4 regions of the Paenibacillus antri genome follow, and region 4 is predicted to be linked to each of the others. Evidence: riboswitches for the same ligand, from Rfam matches in the RefSeq annotation. Region 4 holds a riboswitch; each other region holds the start of a gene.

Region 1 (3,980 bases), on a different contig from region 4:
GTTCATCTGGCAAGATCCCATACCGGCTGCGGGGTATGAACTGACCGATGCCGAAGTCTCCGAGCTGAAAGCGAAGATCTTGGATTCGGGGCTTACCGTCAGCGAGCTCGTAACGACGGCGTGGGCTTCCGCAAGCACGTTCCGGGGCTCCGACATGCGAGGCGGCGCGAACGGCGCCCGCATCCGTCTGGCTCCGCAGAAGGATTGGGAAGTGAACCAGCCGGCCCAACTTTCCAAAGTCCTTAAGATCCTCGAAGCCATTCAACAGGATTTCGGCAAGAACGTCAGCATGGCCGATTTGATCGTCCTCGGGGGTACGGCCGCAGTAGAAAAAGCCGCGCGAGACGCAGGCTTCGATGTGACCGTTCCTTTCGCCGGCGGACGAGGCGATGCGACCCAAGAGCAAACGGACGCGGAAAGCTTCGCCGTGCTGGAGCCGATCGCCGACGGCTTCCGCAACTATCAGAGGAAGCAGTATAGCGTAAGTCCGGCGGAGCTCCTTGTAGACAAGGCGCAGCTGCTGAACCTGACCGCTCCGGAGATGACGGTGCTTGTCGGCGGCCTGCGCGTGCTCGGCACGAATTACGGCGGCACGCAGCACGGCGTATTCACGGACCGGGTGGGCACGCTCACGAACGACTTCTTCGTGAACGTGCTGGACATGGGAGTCCAATGGAAGCCTGCGGACGGAGGCGTATACGAAGGACGCGATCGCGCAACGGGCGAAGTCGTGCGTACGGCGACGACCGTCGACCTTGTGTTCGGTTCGAACTCCGTCTTGCGCGCCATCGCCGAGGTGTATGCTCAAGACGATAATCAAGAGAAGTTCGTGCGCGATTTCGTCGCCGCCTGGGTCAAAGTCATGAACGCGGATCGGTTCGACCTTAAAGCGTAAGTGTATAACAAAGAGCAGTATGGTTGCCTTCATACTGCTCTTTGCTTTTTTTGCCGGTAATCTATTCATTTCATTAATGTCTTGCCAACTCTTTCAAACGACTGGTATAATCCTCCATAGTTAAATTTACCCAATCCATTGGAATCATAGAAACCGAGTCTATCGAATCGAAACAAAGGCAAATCCTTACGAAAGTAGGAGGCGCAAAGCCACGGGTCTACAGCGGTTCGCCGCCATGACAGCCGGGTTGCTCCATTCTTCGGGCTCGGATTTTTTTTGGGTGAAAAAGGGAAGCGGCATATGAGTTATAGAGGTATCATCCTATTTTTAATCCTCTTAGGAGCAATCGGCGTCTTGGCATATTCGCCTCTGTATTCGTCGGACGATCCGTTGTTCAAGGCGTATGGGATCGCGTTCTACCTGGTTGGCGGTGCGATTGCCTTGTTCATCATCATGACGGTCGCCGAACGGAAGGCCGAGAAAGCGGGAGCGAAACTGCTCCTCGCCGCAGGAAGCTTGATCCTCTTAGTCGCGCCTCCCGTCGCCGATTGGGGACAAGCGCGATGGGAGGTGGCCGTTCGGGATCATCAGGAGGTAACGGCCGACATGCATTTCCGCGTTCATTACAATGCGCCGGACCAATTTATTCCGCCGATGCGTAATGTCCAGGTAGAGGTGAGGGACAGACATGTGCACCTGGCAATGGAATTCGATCCCGTCGCCGACGGCGGTCAAACGGGATCGGAGGAGGACTTTCAGGATAGATTACTGGCATGGCTCAGCCAGGAAATGTACAACTTAAGCGATTACGCGAAGCTATCGGTTTTGTCGGTTCGCGTAACCTACCTCGATCAAGTGTATGTGCTCGAGGATCTCCCTCTAAAGGACAGTACTGGGAAACCGTTGAGGGAATCGGACGAGTTCGCCTCCAATCCATCCATTCTGTTAAGCAAAATGAAAGTGCTCCCGCAAGCGGGAGGACCGGAGACACCGTGATCGGTGTCTCTTTTTGTGTATAAAATGTTTTCTTTCCTTTGAAATAGTAGGTTGACATAATCACTATTATGTAACCGTAGTATCACTTCTTTTGAAGGGCTATTTTTTCTATTAAGCCATTGTTATTAGTCATAATGAGGCAAAAAAAAGAAAAAGTAATACTTTGGAAGGAATATGTGGAATAATGTAGAAATTTGTATTACAAAAAATGTTTCGGAGGAAACGCAATGGATGAGAAAAAAATCATAAGATTATTAGCGGATTGGGAGCACGCTCTACTGGATTTTAAAGAAACCTTTTACAATCCAAGTGAGTCAAAGTCAAAAACAGATTTCGTCAAAGATGTTCTGTCTATGGCCAACTCAACTATGACTAAACCGGGTTATATTGTCTGCGGCGTAAAAGTGCTAATTGATGGTAGGAAAGAAGTTGTAGGTATCCATCAAAACACCTTAGTAGACGACAATAACTGGGTTGGAATCTTAAACCAGTTTGCGAGTCACCCGATTGAATTCCGTTTACATAAAATTCAGCTAACCGAATTAAATAAAACCATTGCTGTTATTGAAATATTCGAAGAACAGGTAAGGCCAATCTTCTGTATCAAGGCTGATGGTGAAAAACTCCAAAAAGGACTCATTTATTTTAGAAACGGATCAAATAATGATTTTGCTAACGACTTAGTTACTGTTGAAAAAATGATACTTGGTTCTGTAAGAAAAAAGCAAACCCAAGATTCTATATCGGACCCCACATATAACAGGTATTCCAAATTTCCACCCGCGCCTTATTATAACTTCGTTGGTAGAAGAGATGAGATCAATAAAGTAAAGGAAGAACTGCTTTTACACCATAAAAATTATTTACTCGCACTAAATGGGGATGGGGGGATTGGCAAAACGTCTATTGCTTATAAAATAGCGGAAGAGCTACTCACCGATGTTGACAATGGAAAGACTGATTTTGATGATGTTATATGGATTAGCGCAAAAGATCAAAGAATTTATTTCGATCAAAGACTACAGTTAAGTCGTGAATTTAATACCTTGGAGGATTTATATGAGAAAATTCTGCTTGTTTTTTACGATGGGCACTTTATTTCAAAACAGACATTAGCGCAAAAGGAATCTCTTGTTTCTCAGGCCTTGCAAGATACAAAATTTTTATTTGTCCTTGACAATCTGGAGGTCTTCTCACAGGCAGAAATCGAGGGAATTAAGACCTTTATTAGTAGAGCGCCTTCTAATCATAAATTTCTACTAACCTCAAGACATGACTTAAGGGTACAGGACGTAGTTACGATTCCTAGGTTGGACCCTGAAAATACAAAAAATTACATTGAAGACGTTATTCGGGCTTTTGACTTGTTAAATAGTAACGTCCCACAAGAATTAAACGATAGACAGGTTCAATTTGACGATTTAACAAGCGGAAATCCACTATACATAAAGTTTTTTATTTCTCAAATGAAGAACGGGCGTTCCTTAGATGATATTCTATCTAGAAGAAACCAGGAGTCGGAAAAAGCGTTAATGGCGTATTGCTTTGATACAACTCTTGCAAATTTAAAAGAAAATGAAAAGAAAATAATGTATTCATTAGCTGTTGACAATTCATCTGAGAAACAACAGATATCATTCAACGAGTTGAGATACTTAACATTATTACAATATCAAGAGCTTCATGAATTACTTGATAACTTAACCTCACTTTCTATGGTTGAACGTACTTATACTAACGGCAGACTTCTGTATAGCATAAATAATTTACTAGGAGCTTACCTGATTGACGAAAAAAGAATACCAGCTGCAGAAATTTTAAAAACGAAATTTAGACAACAAAAAATGGTTCATTATAGCAAGACTATAGATGAACCTTATATTACAAATTTCGGACTAGAAGAGGTAACTCAACCGAACGAATTAATGTCTTATAATATCCTCATGGAGTTATTAGAGTCCAAAGATAATCTATTAGATAATGATCCATTATTAAGTGAAGCTAGAATATTACACAAGGGTAACTACTTGGTCCCGTTTTTAAAGTATCATAATAAGTTAAGGCACTCAGATCGTTTCCAATTATACAC
Region 2 (3,980 bases), on a different contig from region 4:
CGGACGAGCCGCGGGAACGAGCTGCCGGCGCCGGTCGCGCTGGAGCGGGACCGCGTCATTCCGAAGTCGATCGTGGACAACGACGGGATGACCGTTTTCGATCCGGAGGAAGACGCCCTTGATTTCTACGAAAGCTTGGAGTCGATGCGCCTCGAGCTGCGGGACGCCCGCGTCGTAGGGCCGCTCCATTTCGAAATTCCGGTCGTGCTCGGCGACCAGCCGGGCGAGACGATGACGCCGAACGGCGGCATTCTGCTCGCCGGCGAAGACATTAACCCGCAGCGCGTGCTGGTGAAGAAGGAAGTCGACGGCTATAAGACGGGGGACCGGTTCCTCGCGCCGATCGTCGGCGTGCTCGGCTACGATTACAGCAACTTCAAGGTCATTCCGGAAGGCAATCTGCCTGCGGCGGAAAAGGGTGCGGCAACGCGCGAGCGAACCTCGATCGTTTTCGATGAAGACAAACTGACGATCGCCGGGTTCAATATCGAAAACTTCTGGGATAACCCGAGCGCGGCGGGCGCGGAGAAGAAGCGCAAAATCGCGTCGGCGATTGTCGAACATCTGAACGCCCCCGATATTATCGGTCTTATCGAAGTGCAGGATAATAACGGGCAGACGGACGACGGCACGACCGACGCGAGCAAGAGCTACGAGGCGCTGATCGCGTCGGTCGCGGCGGCGGGCGGACCGACGTACGCATATACGGACATCGCGCCGGAGAACAACCGAGACGGCGGAGCGACCGGCGGCAACATTCGCGTCGGGTATTTGTACAATCCGGACCGGGTGACGCTGACGGAGAAGCCTCGCGGCGATGCGACGACCGCGGTCGCCTATGACAAGAAGAACGGGTTGTCGCATAACCCGGGACGAATCGCGCCGACGAACGACGCGTTCGACAGCTCCCGCAAGCCGCTCGCCGCCGAATTCGAGTTCAAGGGCGAGCGCGTGATCGTCGTCAACAACCACTTCAACTCGAAGGGCGGAGACGAGGCGCCGTTCGGCGCGATCCAGCCGCTGCCGCCGATCCTTGCCAGCGAAACGCAGCGCCAAACAATCGCGAACGTCGTGAACGACTTCGTCGCCGGCGTGCTGAAGGAGGACCATAAGGCGAACGTCGTGCTGCTGGGGGACTTCAACGACTTCCAATTTTCCAAGACGCTTGAAATACTGAAGGGCGACGAGCTCGTCAACCTGGTGGACCTGCTTCCGCTCCCGGAACGCTACTCCTACGTGTACCAAGGAAACTCGCAGACGCTTGATCACGTGCTCGTGACCGAACGGCTCGCGCCCGCGACGACGCTGGACATCGTCCACATCAACGCGGATTTCAGCGAACGGGACGGCCGCGTCAGCGACCACGATCCGCTGCTCGTCCAGTTGGATCTGTTCGCGAGAGGCGTCGGCAACGGCGCTGGGCAAGGCTACGGCAACGGCAAAGGCACGAAGAAATAACCGCGAACACGAAAATACGCCCTCCGGACTTAGCGTCCAGAGGGCGTATTCGGTTCTAAGGAAGGAGCGCGGTTCTTGTATTCTCCGCAGTCCAGGCAGCTTTCCACGTTGATCTTCCGCATATAGCACAGATCGTTCGATTTCCCGCAATAGATCGGGGCGTCGTCGGCGATATCGGTGGAAATCATAAGACAATGCTTGCACGATCCGACGAGAGCGGCGGTGATGCGCAGCACCATAAGCCGCAGCGAGTCTTCGTCGTCCGTAAGCAGCAGCTCGGGATCGCTGCCGGACGAGCGAAGCGGTTGCAATGAATCGGAGTCTTCTAGCTTGTACAACGCCTTACCCCCTCGCGCCCGCGAGGGAAAAACGCAATGCTTCCTTCAAACTAGACCCGCCTGTATGTCGTCCGTCTCTAGGGCGGCTTGGCGATCGTAGCTTCCGGCGGAAGCGGTAGACCCATAGCTTTGCGTCCTTCCCTTTCGGAAAAGTTTGCCGTGACCCTGTCCTATGCGCTCGCTTGCGGATGCACGTTCGGTGTCTCCTACTAAATTACCATTACAATACCATAAGTTGGAACCTTCGGTCACTACTATTTTTGCGATTTGCAAAACCTTAAAAATACGAACTATATCTCATGACGGTCGGGGAATGTTCGCTTTTTACGTTGACATTGCCATGTAAGCATTGGTACACTAAAGACGAAACGAAGAATTTACCGGAACGGCGACATATGTCCTGGGGCTGCACGATGGCGCCCGGACTTTTGTTTTGTAAGCGCGGCATGCGTACCTATATTATACGAAGCGAAGGAGTGCTTAAATCGTGTCAACACCGATCGTCGGCGTCGTCATGGGCAGCAAATCCGACTGGGAAACGATGAAGCTCGCGTGCGATATGCTGGAGGCGCTCGGCGTCCCGTACGAGAAGCGCGTCGTCTCCGCCCACCGCACGCCGGATCTGATGTTTACGTATGCGGAGCAAGCCCGCGAGCGGGGGCTCAAGGTCATTATCGCGGGAGCGGGCGGCGCGGCGCATCTGCCGGGCATGATCGCGGCGAAGACGGAGCTGCCGGTCATCGGCGTGCCGGTGCAATCCAAGGCGCTGAGCGGGCTCGACTCGCTGCTGTCGATCGTGCAGATGCCGGCAGGCGTGCCGGTGGCGACGGTCGCGATCGGCGCGGCGGGAGCGACGAACGCGGGGCTGCTCGCGGCGCAGATCGTAGGCGCGTACGACCCGGAGGTCGCGGCGCGGCTTGCGGCGCGGCGGGAGAATACCCGCGCGGAAGTGGAATCGATCGGCGATAACCTGCCGTAAATTGGAGAATACTATCGACATGGAAACTTCTAACATGAGACGAATTTTGCCGGGCGCGACGATCGGCGTGCTCGGCGGCGGCCAGCTCGGCCGCATGTTGGCGCTGAAGGGACGCGAGATGGGGTACCGGTTCGCGACGCTCGATCCGACGCCGGATTCGCCGTGCGGACAAGTGTCCGACCGGCAGGTGACGGCGCATTACGGAGACGAGGGCGCGGCGCGGGAGCTCGGGCGCATCGCGGACGTCATTACGTACGAGTTCGAAAATGTGAACGCCGGCGTCGCGGCCGTGCTCGAGCGCGAGTCGTACGTCCCGCAGGGCAGCGAGCTGCTGCGCACGACGCAGCACCGGCTGCGCGAGAAGCGGGCGGTCGAAGCCGCGGGCGTGCCGGTGGCGCCGTATCGCGAGATCCAGGCGATCGCCGATCTGCGCGAGGCGCTGCAGGCGTTCGGCGCGCCGTGCGTGCTGAAGACGGCGACCGGCGGCTACGACGGCAAGGGGCAGTTCGTCATTCGGCGCATCGAACAAGCGGCCGAAGCGTTCACGTCGCTCGGCGGCGGGAACGTCGAGCTGATCGTCGAGCAGTTCGTCGACTTCGAGCGCGAACTGTCGGTCGTCGCGGCGCGGGGGACGGACGGCGAGGTGCGGACGTTCCCCCCGGCGTGGAACGTGCATGTGAACGGCGTGCTGCACACGTCGACGGCGGCGCCGGGGCTCATCCCGGCCGACGTCGACGCCCGCGCGCGCAAGATGGCGGCGGACATCGCCGCCTCGCTGAACGTCGTCGGCCTCATCGCCGTCGAGATGTTCCTGAAGGCGGACGGTACGCTGTACGTCAACGAGCTGGCGCCGCGGCCTCATAACTCGGGCCACTACTCGATGGACGCCTGCACCGCGTCGCAATTCGAGCTTCATCTGCGAGCCGTCTGCGGCTTGCCGCTGCCGGAGCCGAAGCTGCTGACGCCGGTCGTCATGGTCAACGTGCTCGGCGAGCACGTCGCGCCGCTGCTGCGGTGGATGGAAGCGGGCGGCGAGCGGACGCTGCCGGAAGGCGTGGACGCGAAGCTTCATCTCTACGGCAAGGCGGAATCGAAGCCGGGCCGCAAGATGGGGCACGTGAACCTGCTGACCGACGACCCGGACAAAGCGCTGCGCTGGATCGAGACGTGCGGGATTTGGACGTAGCCGGACGCCCGGTTCGCGG
Region 3 (3,980 bases), on a different contig from region 4:
GTTCAAGGACGAGTAGCCCGTTCCGAAGTCGTCGATGCTGACGGCGATGCCGGCCGACTTCAACTGCCGCAGCGTTCTCGTTACGCTCTCCTCGTTCCCCATGAGCGCCGTCTCCGTAATCTCGATCTCCAGCAGCTCGGGACGCAGCTCGTTCTGTTCGAGAATGCGCCGGATCCGCTCGCCCGCGTCCCGATGCAGGAACTGATGGGCCGAGAAGTTCACCGCGACGCGGATCGGCGCGATGCCGGCCCGCTGCCAATCCACGCTCTGCTTGCTGGCCGTCCGCAGCACCCACTCGCCGAGCTCGGCCATCTGTCCGCTCTCCTCGGCGAGCGGGATGAATTCCGAAGGCAGCACGGTGCCCCAATTCGGATGCTTCCATCGAAGCAGCGCCTCCGCGCTCGTCACCGCCCCGGTCTTGACGTCGATCCGCGGCTGGTAGACGAGCCTGAGCTCCTCGCGCTCGATCGCCTTGCGCAATTCGTTCTGCAGCATGAAGTTTCGATAAGAGCTTAAGTTCATGCCGGTATGAAACACCTTGTACCGGTTCTTCCCTTGCTCCTTCGCGCGATAGAGCGCCGCGTCCGCGTTCTTCATCAGCTGCTGCGCGTCGTCGCCGTCGTACGGGAAGACGCTGATGCCGATGCTGGTCGTCACGAACAATTCGTACTGGTCGAGGTGGATCGGCTTCTGGAACGCTTCGAGAATTCGTTCGGCGCATTCGAGCGCGGTCTCCCGGTTCGTGTCCGGCAGCAGTACGCTGAATTCGTCGCCGCCGATTCGGGCCGCGAAGTCGCCCGCGCGCATGCAGCCCGCCAGCCGGTCGGCGACCTCCTTCAGCAGCTTGTCGCCGATCGCGTGTCCTAAGGAATCGTTTACATATTTAAACCGATCCATGTCCAAATACATCATCGACAAGTTCCCGGCGCTCCGCTTGGCCGCGTGCAGCGCTTCGGCTAACCGCTCGTTGAACCTTCTGCGATTCGGCAGCTGCGTCAGCCCGTCGTGATACGCCATATGCGCGATCGTCTCTTGGTCGCGCTTCTTCTTCGTAACGTCTCGAATCGTACATGCGACGATGCAGCGGTCCGACACGTACCGGCTGCCGAATTGAACCTCCGCAGGGAAGGCGCTTCCTTCCTTCCGCGTCGCGACCATCTCCGCGTGCGGTTCGATCGAAGGCGCGAGATCCATCCGGGCGACGGCTTCGAGCGCGGACGCGACGATCTTCCGCGAGGACTCGTCCGGAAACAACGAGAAGACGGTGTCGCCGACCATCTCCGTTTCGCTATAACCGAACATCGTTTCGACCGCAGGATTCGCCCGCAGGATCATCCCGCGTCCGTCCATGACGAGCATCGAATCGATCGACGTGCCGCTGATGACGTTCGCCAGCGCTTCGGAGACGCGCAGCTCCGCGTTCGCTCGCTCGACCTCCTTCGACTTCTCGGCGAGCGCCTCGCTCTGGCGAAGCAACTTCTGATTCAGCTTATATAAATCTACGAATCCCTCGACCTTCGCCTTCAGCACGATCGGATCGAACGGCTTCAAAATATAGTCGATCGCGCCGACGGAATAGCCGGTGAAAATATGGTTCGAATCCATGTAATTGGCCGTAATGAAAATGATCGGGATGTTCTTCGTCTTCTCCCGCGCCTTAATGATCTTCGCGGTGGCGAAGCCGTCGATGCCCGGCATCTGCACGTCGAGCAAGATGACGGCGAAGTCGTATTTCAAGAGGCACTTCAGCGCTTCCTCGCCGGAGGACGCCTTGATGAGCCGATAGTCGTCCCGTTCGATGATCGCTTCCAGCGCGAGCAAATTTTCGGGGCGGTCGTCCACCATCAAAATATTTATCACGGATTCATCGGTGTTCATTACGAGGCTTCCCCTTTCGAATGCATTCAGGACAACGAATGAGACAAAAAAATCCGGCCGAATAAAAGGGCCGGATGACTCTTTCCACGTTCGGCAGCTGGCTGGCATAGTGTAACACGTTAGCCCCTATAGCTTTGCGCCCCCAATTTTCAATGGGTTTGCCTAATTTTCCTGAGGATGTATATTCTACTAGGTCTTTCAAATCATTCTCTCAAAATCATTATAACGCTATTTCATGGATGATGATATACTTTTTCGACGAAAAAGCGCCGCCCGCCCTCTTGCGAGGGGGAGCGGCGCGAATCGCGCTTATGCGCTTATAAAGCGGTAAGTCGAATCTACTTCAGCAGCGCCTTCACCTTGGCGACGACGTTCGGCACCGTGAAGCCGTACTCTTCGATCACCTTCGGTCCCGGCGCCGATGCGCCGTACGTCGAGATGCCGAGGATGTCTCCTTCGTCGCCGGCGTACTTATGCCAGCCGAACGGCGAAGCCATCTCGATGACGAGGCGCGCCTTCACGTCCGGCAGAATGACGGATTGGCGGTACGCCTTGTCTTGCGCTTCGAAGCGGTCCATGCTCGGCATCGAGACGACGCGAACGTGGATGCCCTCTAGCGCGAGCGCCTTCTGCGCGTCCACGGCGAGCTGCACTTCGGAGCCCGTCGCGATAATTTGCGCCGCCGGCTTCGCGCCCGCCGGCGCGTCCGCGATGACGTATGCGCCGCGAGCGATGCCGTCGCGCGCGTTCTCCGCCGTGCCCGCGAGCACCGGCAGGTTTTGGCGGGTCAAGATGAGCGCGACCGGACGGTCTTTGCTCGACAACGCGTAGCGCCACGCTTCCGCGGTTTCGTTCGCGTCGGCCGGGCGGATGACCGTGACGTCGATCATCGAGCGGATCGCCGCGAGCTGCTCGATCGGCTCGTGCGTCGGGCCGTCTTCGCCGACCGCGATCGAGTCGTGCGTGAACACGTACACGACCGGCAGCTTCTGGATCGCCGCGAGACGAATCGCCGGACGGAGGTAGTCGGAGAACACGAAGAACGTCCCGCCGAACGCCTTCACGCCGCCGTGCAGCGCCATGCCGTTCATCGCCGCGCCCATCGCGAACTCGCGCACGCCGAAGTAGACGTTCCGCTCGGCGTAGCTGCCCGGTTGGAACTTGCCCGTGTCGTTCAGGTGCGTGTTCGTCGACGATTCGAGGTCCGCGGAGCCGCCGAAGAACGTCGGCAGGTTCGGCGAGATCGCGTTGATGACCTTGCCGGACGCCGCGCGAGTCGCCATCGGCTTCTCGCTAGTGTCGAACGTCGGAATCGCCGCGTCCCAGCCCGCCGGGTTTTCGCCCGCGAACGCCGTCTCGAATTGCGCGGCCAGCGCCGGATGCGCGTCGCGGTACTTCGCGAACAGCTCCTTCCATGCCGCGGCCGCCGCATCGCCCTTCGCCTTCAGCTCGGCGAAGTTCGCCGCGACCGCTTCCGGCACGTGGAACTCCTCGTGCGGCCACTCGTAGAACGCCTTCGTCAGCTTCGCCTCGTCGCCGCCGAGCGGCGAGCCGTGCGGGCCAGCGTGGCCGCCCTTGCCTTGCTTGTTCGGAGAGCCGTAGCCGATGACCGTCTTCACTTCGATCAGCGTCGGGGCGTCGCTGTTCTTCGCCGCCGCGATCGCCTTGTTGATCTCGGCGAGATCGTTGCCGTCGTTCACGCGGATGACGTTCCAGCCGTAGCCCTTGAACCGCGTCTCCACGTTCTCGGAGAACGCGAGGTTCAGATCGCCGTCGAGCGAGATGTCGTTGGAATCGTACAGGACGACCAGCTTGTTCAGCTTCAGATGAGCCGCGAGCGACGCCGCTTCGCCGGAGATGCCCTCCATCAGGTCGCCGTCGCCGCAGATGACGTACGTGTAATGATCGATGACGTTGTAGCCGTCGCGGTTGTATACCGCCGCCGTGTGCGCTTCCGCCATCGCCATGCCGACCGCCATCGCGAACCCTTGGCCGAGCGGCCCCGTCGTCGCGTCGACGCCCGCCGTGTGGCCGAATTCCGGGTGACCCGGCGTCTTCGAGCCCCATTGGCGGAACTGCTTCAATTGCTCCATCGGCGTGTC
Region 4 (3,980 bases):
ACGTCCATCGATGCTGGGTCGCGTCGCCCGGGATGTCGTATGCCGCAACCAGCTTGTCGCCCGTTACGAAGACGGCTTGCGCCGTAGGCGCCGGAGCCTCGGGCTCGCCCGACCCCGGTTCGCTCGGCACGGTCGGCACGGTCGGCACGGTCGGTACGTTCGGCACGGTCGGCACGGTCGGCGCCGTCGGCGACGACCCCTCCGGAGCGCTTACAGGATCGTCCGGCTCCGTACCAACGCCGCCGCTCGCCCCTTCTCCGCCGATGATAATCTCGGTCACCCCTTCGGACAGTTCGTATCGGACTACGGTCTGCTCGAAGCTGACGCCCTCGATGTGAACGGCCGCGAAGAGAATCTTGCCTTCCCCCGTTACCGCGATCGCCGCGTGCACGACGATCTCTTCGACCACGGAGCCTTCCGCAATGTCGATTTTGGCGGCGGAGACGACGGTAACCATACGGAAATCGCCGACGAGACGAACCGAGGCGGACGCTTCGGTCGTCATGACCTCGACCTCGAGGAAGCCCTGCGTCGCGTTGTTTTCCTCCAGCTTTACGCCCGTCTTTACGACAGTGCGATGGATGACGGTGCCGCCTTGCGCGACTAAGCGAACCTCGCCCGTCACTTTCTCGACGATCACGTCGTTCAAGGAGGAGTCGGAGATCACGATGCTGTTCTCCCCGCCCCCGGCGACGATCGTTCTCCCTTCCACCGTCACGCGGTCGAGATACACTTCGCCTTCCCCGATCCCGGGAGCCAAGTACAGATCGCCCTGAATCACCGTGTTTTTCAACGTGACGTCCGGACTGCGGACCGTTACGTTCCCGGCCACGACGGTTTGCTCCTCGTCCTTCCCGAAAGCAGCCGGTTTATGTAGGATCTTGCCCGCCGCCCTGTCCAGCAGCGCGACGGCTTCGGCCCGCGTGATCGGCGACGCCGGACGGAACGCACCGTCGGGATACCCTTGCAAATATCCTTCGGCCGCGATCGCGTCGACGTACCCGATGCTCCACGCCGGGATGTCGCCGCGGTCCGTAAACGCGGACGCAGTCCCGCCGCCTTCCGCCGCCGCTTCCAGCTTCAGCAGCGCAGCAACCATTTTCGCAGCCTCTTGTCTGCTGATTTCGCGATCCGGACGGAACGTGCCGTCTTCGTACCCGGACGCGTATCCGGCCCTCGCGGCCTTCGCGACGTCGTCGGCGAACCATGCGTCCGCTTCGACGTCCAAGAAGGCGGAATCCGAAGCGTGGGCATATCCGTATACGCGATTGACGAGCGCGACGAATTCCGCCCTCGAGATCGTCTCATCCGGACGGACGCTCCCATCGGCGTACCCTTTCACAAACCCGCTGTCGGCCCATTCCGCAAGCTGCTCCTTGGCCCAGCTTTGCTCCATGTCCGTAAATACGGGCGGTTCTTGCGCAACGTCCCCCGCGAGCGCGCTCGCCGGCGCAAGCGAAGCGAGCGACAGGCAGCCCGCCATCAACAGGGACAACAATTTTCTAATAGCCAACTCGGTCTCTCCCTCTCCTGTGTCGAAAATGTAGTCAAAAAAGCAGTCAAAAAAATAGACTCTCCCCGTTACCGGGAACAGTCTATTGTTGCGGATGATGACGATCTCCATCGGTAACCCGGCGATCGTAGCTTATCGGAAGGATAAGCGGTAGACCCGTAGCTTTGCGTCCATTGCTTTCGCAATGTTTGCCTTTAGTTATTTAGTTGCATGCCGAACGTTCCGCAATATTTCTTAAGCTCCATTTTACTGTTGAAGGATGTCGAACGCAATCGATTTTTGCTATATTTTGCAATAATAAAGAAGACCCGAGTCCCCCTTGGGGGCATCGGGTCTTCGCTTCGTTACTTCTGCGTCACTTCGCTGTGCACGGACAGCTCGCCGTCTTTCTCGTCGATGAGCACCGTGTCGCCCTTCTTGATCGTGCCGCGGAGCAGCTCCTCGGACAACCGATCCTCGATGTGCTTCTGGATCGCCCGGCGCAGCGGACGCGCGCCGTACGTCGGATCGAAGCCTTCCTTCGCGAGGAACGCCTTCGCCGAATCCGTCAGCGAGAAGTCGATGTCTTGCGACTTCAGGCGCTTGCGCAGCTCCTCGGACATGAGCGAGACGATCTCCGAGATATGCGATTGCTCGAGCGGATGGAACACGATCGACTCGTCGATCCGGTTCAGGAACTCCGGACGGAAGCTCTTCTTCAGCTCCGCGAGCACCTTCTCGCGCATCGCCTCGTACGCGTTCTTCGTCTGCTGCGCCGCGTCGCCCGTCGTGAAGCCGAGCGTCGCGTTCTTCTTGATCGTGTCCGCGCCGACGTTCGACGTCATGATGATGAGCGTGTTGCGGAAGTCGACCGATCGCCCCTTGGAGTCCGTCAAGCGGCCGTCCTCGAGCACTTGCAAGAGGATGTTGAACACTTCCGGGTGCGCCTTCTCGATTTCGTCGAGCAGCACGACGCTGTACGGCTTGCGGCGCACCTTCTCGGTCAGCTGGCCGCCTTCCTCGTAGCCGACGTATCCCGGAGGTGCCCCGACGAGGCGGGACGTGGAGTGCTTCTCCATGTACTCCGACATATCGATGCGGATGACCGCATTTTCGTCGCCGAACATCGCTTCGGCAAGCGCCCGCGCCAGCTCCGTCTTACCGACGCCCGTCGGTCCAAGGAAGATGAAGGAGCCCATCGGACGCTTCGGATCCTTCAATCCGGCGCGGGAGCGGCGTACCGCTCGAGAAATCGCCTTGACCGCTTCGTCTTGGCCGATGACGCGGTTATGCAAGATTTCTTCCATCTTAAGCAAGCGCTCGGTTTCTTCCTCCGCCAGCTTCACGACCGGGATCCCGGTCCAGCTTGCGACGACCTGGGCGATATCGTCCGGCGTCACCTCGGAGTCCGTGCGGCCTTGCTTTTCCTTCCACTCGTTCTTCGTTTCCTCGAGCTCGTCGCGCAGCTTCTGCTCCGTGTCGCGGAGCGAAGCGGCCTTCTCGAACTCTTGGCTTTGAACGGCGGCGTCCTTCTCCTTGCGGATATCTTCCAGACGGGACTCGAGCTGCTTCAGGTTCGGCGGTACCGTGTACGTGCGCAGGCGCACCTTCGAGCCCGCTTCGTCGATCAAGTCGATCGCCTTGTCCGGCAAGAACCGGTCGCTGATGTAGCGGTCGGACAGGCGCACCGCTTGCTCGAGCGCATCGTCCGTAATTTTCACCCGGTGATGCGCTTCGTAGCGATCGCGCAGGCCGCGAAGAATGAGGATCGCTTCGTCGACCGTCGGCTCGTCGACCGTGATCGGCTGGAAGCGGCGCTCGAGCGCGGCGTCCTTCTCGATATATTTCCGATACTCATCCAGCGTCGTCGCCCCGATGCACTGGAGCTCGCCGCGCGCGAGCGCCGGCTTCAGAATGTTCGACGCGTCGATCGCGCCTTCCGCGCCGCCCGCGCCGATCAAAGTGTGCAGCTCGTCGATGAACAGGATGATGTTGCCCGCTTGGCGGATCTCATCCATGATCTTCTTGAGGCGATCTTCGAATTCGCCGCGGTATTTCGTGCCCGCCACGACGGAGCCCATGTCGAGCGTCATGACGCGCTTGTCGCGCAGCGTCTCCGGAATTTCGTTCGCCACGATGCGTTGGGCGAGACCTTCCGCGACGGCCGTCTTACCGACGCCCGGCTCCCCGATGAGCACCGGGTTGTTTTTCGTCCGGCGGCTCAGCACCTGAATGACGCGTTCGATCTCCTTCGAACGGCCGATGACCGGATCGAGGTTGCCGTCCTTCGCCACCGCCGTGAGATCCCGCGCCAGCGAGTCCAGCGTCGGCGTATTGACGTTCGCCGGCGTATTGCCGTGTCCGCTCGAGGACGCTTCGCTGCTGCCGAGCAGCTGGAGCACTTGCTGGCGCGCCTTGTTCAGGCTTACCCCGAGGTTGTTCAGCACGCGCGCCGCGACGCCTTCGCCTTCGCGAATCAGGCCGAGCA

The links. Region 4 has a riboswitch for cyclic di-GMP ahead of FE782_RS30325 (S-layer homology domain-containing protein). Riboswitches for the same ligand answer to the same signal wherever they lie in the genome.
Region 1: linked by a shared signal. The riboswitch ahead of FE782_RS10500 (hypothetical protein) and the one ahead of FE782_RS30325 (S-layer homology domain-containing protein) in region 4 are both predicted to bind cyclic di-GMP.
Region 2: linked by a shared signal. The riboswitch ahead of FE782_RS12290 (hypothetical protein) and the one ahead of FE782_RS30325 (S-layer homology domain-containing protein) in region 4 are both predicted to bind cyclic di-GMP.
Region 3: linked by a shared signal. The riboswitch ahead of FE782_RS12145 (EAL domain-containing protein) and the one ahead of FE782_RS30325 (S-layer homology domain-containing protein) in region 4 are both predicted to bind cyclic di-GMP.

Annotation. Positions count from the first base shown of each region.
Region 1 is NZ_VCIW01000005.1:204,702-208,681, forward strand. Features, by position in the region: gene katG (catalase/peroxidase HPI) at 1-895, shown strand, start outside; cyclic di-GMP riboswitch class I at 1,063-1,150, shown strand; gene FE782_RS10500 (hypothetical protein) at 1,250-1,891, shown strand; gene FE782_RS10505 (RNA-binding domain-containing protein) at 2,119-3,980, shown strand, end outside.
Region 2 is NZ_VCIW01000006.1:257,910-261,889, forward strand. Features, by position in the region: gene FE782_RS12285 (DUF8508 domain-containing protein) at 1-1,458, shown strand, start outside; gene FE782_RS12290 (hypothetical protein) at 1,488-1,796, opposite strand; cyclic di-GMP riboswitch class I at 1,875-1,965, opposite strand; gene purE (5-(carboxyamino)imidazole ribonucleotide mutase) at 2,311-2,775, shown strand; gene purK (5-(carboxyamino)imidazole ribonucleotide synthase) at 2,795-3,961, shown strand.
Region 3 is NZ_VCIW01000006.1:216,207-220,186, reverse strand. Features, by position in the region: gene FE782_RS12145 (EAL domain-containing protein) at 1-1,878, opposite strand, end outside; cyclic di-GMP riboswitch class I at 1,968-2,051, opposite strand; gene tkt (transketolase) at 2,217-3,980, opposite strand, start outside.
Region 4 is NZ_VCIW01000034.1:38,247-42,226, forward strand. Features, by position in the region: gene FE782_RS30325 (S-layer homology domain-containing protein) at 1-1,513, opposite strand, end outside; cyclic di-GMP riboswitch class I at 1,623-1,716, opposite strand; gene clpC (ATP-dependent protease ATP-binding subunit ClpC) at 1,858-3,980, opposite strand, start outside.